DNA from 2 places in the Alteromonas sp. G5_S2_22_S1 genome. Region 1 is predicted to be linked to the other one. Evidence: predicted binding sites of a transcription regulator. Region 1 holds the regulator's gene; the other holds the start of a gene.
What was found. Region 1 encodes ArgR, which controls arginine synthesis, uptake and breakdown. Its sites were predicted from a motif close to ANTGAATANNTATTCANT; they were not measured.

Region 1 (2,202 bases):
ATGACGGACGATTCGATTCGATACACGAAAGATGAGCTGGCTCGAAGCGCCATAGCGTCTACTATTCCGCTAGAAGATGTACGTGCAGATGAGTTTGACGCTGTCTTCTACCCGGGCGGTCATGGTCCGCTATGGGACTTATCAGATAATGCGCATTCCATTAAATTGATTGAAGACACTATCGCAGCCAATAAACCCGTTGGGGCTGTGTGCCACGCGCCCATCGTGCTAAAAGATGTTAAGACGCCAGATGGCAAATATTTGGTTGATGGCAAGCAGGTTACTGGCTTCTCAAATAGCGAAGAAGCTGCGATGGAGCTTACTGACGTAGTCCCTTATCTGGTTGAAGACGAGCTAGTTAAAAAGGGCGGTAAGTATGAAAGCGCGGATGATTTTGCTGTTAAAGTCTGTACAGATGGATTGTTGGTGACGGGGCAAAACCCGCCATCGTCACGTCCTGCAGCCGATGCATTGATCAAACTTCTATCTTAAGAACGTTTTAATTTGTAATGTAGTTGGAAACCGCATCATGTATGCGGTTTCTTGTTTTCGGTTGCCTAGCTTTTAGCGCCCTGGCTAGACATTCTCAAATAAATCTTCTACGCGCTGTCTTAATTCTTCAATTTTAGTGACATCAGCGGGAGCGATGAAAATGGTATCATCACCAGCGATTGTACCTAACACGCCATCTTTTTTACTTAGCGAGTCAAGTAAGCGGGCGATAAGTTGAGCTGCACCTGGACTAGTTCTTATGATGACCATCACGTTGTTGTGCACAATGTCTAATACAAGCTGTTTGAGGGGGCTTTTAGCCGTAGGCATACCTAACTCAGGGGGAAGGCAGTAAACCATATCACCGCGCGCGTTGCGCGTTCTCACAGCCCCAAATTTACTTAACATTCTTGAAATTTTAGACTGACTGATATTGTCAAAGCCTTGTGCTTTTAATGCGTCAACAATTTCGCCTTGTGAACCATAACTTTCCGCTTTAAGAATCTCTTTAAAAGCCTTGATGAGTTGCTCTTGTTTTGCGTTTGCCATTAGCGCTCTTTTCTTTTCTGAGGGTTTATGTGTGGTGAATTTTATTTGTTATGCCCATATTGTGCCGTACAGGTAGACTTTGCGCAATTTCTTTGCATAATCATTCATGATAATGAATATCGAGATAAAATCGCCATAAATAACGTTAATAAGACGATCCGGTGATTGAGTTTTCCCCCGCGTTGCATTAGTGTGACGTTCCGTTTAAATACGTGAAGTAATCCCATAGGAGAAATGGTATGAAAGTAGCCGTGTTAGGTGCTGCCGGTGGTATTGGTCAGGCGCTGTCTTTGTTGTTGAAAACACAATTGCCAGCAGGTTCAGATTTAGCGCTTTACGACGTAGCGCCAGTTGTTCCTGGTGTTGCCGTTGATTTGAGCCACATCCCCACTGCGGTAAAAGTAACCGGTCACGGTAAAGATGACCTAGCTGATGCACTAACTGGAGCAGACGTTGTTCTAATTCCAGCGGGTATGCCTCGTAAGCCAGGTATGGATCGTTCTGATCTGTTCAACATCAACGCCGGCATTGTTAAAAACCTAATCGAAGGTGTAGCTGATAACTGCCCGAACGCGTGTGTTGGTATCATCACTAACCCAGTTAACACTACTGTTGCGATTGCAGCTGAAACGCTAAAAGCAAAAGGCGTTTACGACAAGAATAAGCTTTTCGGTGTAACGACACTTGACGTTATCCGCGCTGAAACGTTTGTTGCTGAACTTAAAGATGTTGACGTATCTTCAGTGCACGTACCGGTAATCGGTGGTCACTCTGGTACTACAATCCTTCCTCTTCTTTCACAAGTTGAAGGCGTAGAGTTCACAGACGAAGAAGTATCTAGCCTAACCACTCGTATCCAGAATGCGGGTACTGAAGTGGTTGAAGCAAAAGCGGGCGGCGGTTCTGCAACTCTTTCAATGGGTCAAGCAGCAGCACGCTTCTGTCTATCTCTAGTTGCAGCAATGCAAGGTGAGAATGTGGTTGAGTACACTTACGTACAAACTGACGACAGCGACGACGCAGCATTCTTCGCACACCCAGTACGCCTTGGCGCAAACGGTGTTGAAGAAATCTTGCCATACGGCGAGCTTAGCGCATTCGAAGAAAAAGCGAAAAACGACATGCTTGAAGGCCTACGTGGCGACATCAAGCTAGGCGTTG
Region 2 (2,202 bases), on a different contig from region 1:
CTTTAGATTGTGCACTGGGCTTACGGTATATGAAATGGTGCCTTGCGCGTGCGCACCGCTGTCTATGGTTGCTTTAATTGCCGTTTTTAAATTTCTGATGTCGTTCATTGCATCAAAAATTCTAAATACATCAACGCCGCTTTCATGGGCGCGCTCTACAAAGCGGGTCACAACATCGTCAGCGTAATGTCGATACCCCAGCAAGTTTTGGCCTCGTAGCAACATTTGCTGCTTGGTATTAGGCATGGCGGCTTTTAGCTTTCTGATACGTTCCCATGGATCTTCTCCCAAGTATCGAATGCAAGCGTCAAAGGTAGCGCCGCCCCACGACTCTACTGACCAAAAGCCAGCTTTATCTAATTTTTCCGCAATGGGAAGCATATCTTCAATACGCATTCGCGTAGCTAGTAGTGACTGATGGGCATCACGCAGGACCAGCTCGGTAAGGGCCAGAGGCTTAGACATGGTAACTCCTGATTAGACTTATTTTTTTGAATTTTGGCGATGGGTATGAATTGCAACGGAAATAGCGGCGATAACATTACCGTCTATTCCGGGTTGTACCGTTTGATTGTTTCTTTTTACGTTGACAGCGGGCTCTTCAATATCACCGGGGAAAGCTTCGCAAAAGCGTGCGATTAAGTGTATACCTACGATAAGAAGTCCGAGAAATGAGAAAACAAACACCATTCCTATCAGCATGAGCGAGCCTGCTTCAACGAGCAAGCTAGCGACGGATTCCGAATTCATATTCAATCCTGTTGTTATTTTGTACCTGAATAAGTATCACGAGGGTTTTGAAAACACAACAATGCAGCATAAAAAATCACTTAAAATTGAATAGAAGCCATCAAAATGAAACTTAATGCATTATTTTTTAATAAAATTGCAATAAAAGCGTATCGAACTTAATTTAAATCAATTTTATATCAGCGCGCTTGCACGAAAGTGGGAAAACAAATAGAAGAAATAGGGAAGCAGAAATGAAAAAGCCCACCTAAAAAGGTGGGCTCTTCAATGTGGCGCGTGTGGAAGGATTCGAACCTCCGACCGCCTGGTTCGTAGCCAGGTACTCTATCCAGCTGAGCTACACACGCGTTAACTTGTATACTTTCGAATTTTATTTCGAAAGGTGACGCTTTAAAATAAGTGGCGCGTGTGGAAGGATTCGAACCTCCGACCGCCTGGTTCGTAGCCAGGTACTCTATCCAGCTGAGCTACACACGCGCAAAAAACTTGTTGTCGACCGTCACTATCAACGAATAATAATGGCGGAGAGGGAGGGATTCGAACCCTCGATACGCGTAATGCGTATGGTTCCTTAGCAGGGAACTGGTTTCAGCCACTCACCCACCTCTCCTTGACTGCGGGGTGCATTTTACGGATTCATTGGCCTGAGTCAAACCTTTTTTATAAAGAAATTGTTCACTCGCTGCCATTTTAAACGATTCGTGCAAAAAACCAGTAATTTGTTCGCAATACAAGCAATTAAATAAAAAATCTGTTGCCCTTACCGTACGCTTTTTCAACGCGCAAAATCGATCATTAGGCAACATCGTATATTTTTATAAAATGAAAACGGCGTTTTAGGCCAATTTCCATTTCATTTTGCAAAGTTTCCTCTAGTACCATGCTGCGCGTTATTAATAGGAAGCGTGCACAAAACACGTCCAAACACGGTTATAAGCGGTGGCCCTACTATTTTAAGGTATAGAACAATTAAGCGAATACGCAAAGCCTGTAAACAAACTTTCTAGTGACAGTGGCCGCCTACTCTTTGCCAAACCTTAGTTGGTATTGCAAAAATCCGCGGTTGCAGCCATAAAAGCACGACCGCCATAGCAACGGCGTTCACGTCATAAGTGTTAACACAAACAAAAAAGGCCAGCATAAGCTGACCTTTTCCTGTGAAGCGTATAATGCAATTATTCTGCAGAACCTGGCTGACCGCCTTTTTCTGCCTGAATGCGCATATAAATCTCTTCACGGTGCACAGAAACTTCTTTTGGTGCATTCACACCTATACGTACCTGATTCCCTTTTACACCTAGTACAGTAACGGTTACATCGTCACCTACCATAAGTGTTTCACCAACTCGACGAGTCAAAATAAGCATTCGCTTGCTCCTGTTCCTTAATACTGAACGTAATCCTTTGAATTTTGCTAACCCTTCGGCACGACCCGATGGTAGCGACAGTGGC

Region 2: ACTRWF_RS05595 (OadG family protein) is a predicted target of ArgR. The motif match lies at 865-882, and genes of this name have one in related genera.

The regions. Positions count from the first base shown of each region.
Region 1 covers NZ_JBQKUJ010000012.1:102,043-104,244, reverse strand. The annotation lists gene ACTRWF_RS13675 (type 1 glutamine amidotransferase domain-containing protein) at 1-492, shown strand, start outside; gene argR (transcriptional regulator ArgR) at 577-1,041, opposite strand; gene mdh (malate dehydrogenase) at 1,281-2,202, shown strand, end outside.
Region 2 covers NZ_JBQKUJ010000003.1:282,700-284,901, forward strand. The annotation lists gene oadA (sodium-extruding oxaloacetate decarboxylase subunit alpha) at 1-465, opposite strand, end outside; gene ACTRWF_RS05595 (OadG family protein) at 484-750, opposite strand; tRNA gene ACTRWF_RS05600 (tRNA-Arg) at 1,021-1,097, opposite strand; tRNA gene ACTRWF_RS05605 (tRNA-Arg) at 1,151-1,227, opposite strand; tRNA gene ACTRWF_RS05610 (tRNA-Ser) at 1,270-1,360, opposite strand; gene csrA (carbon storage regulator CsrA) at 1,926-2,117, opposite strand.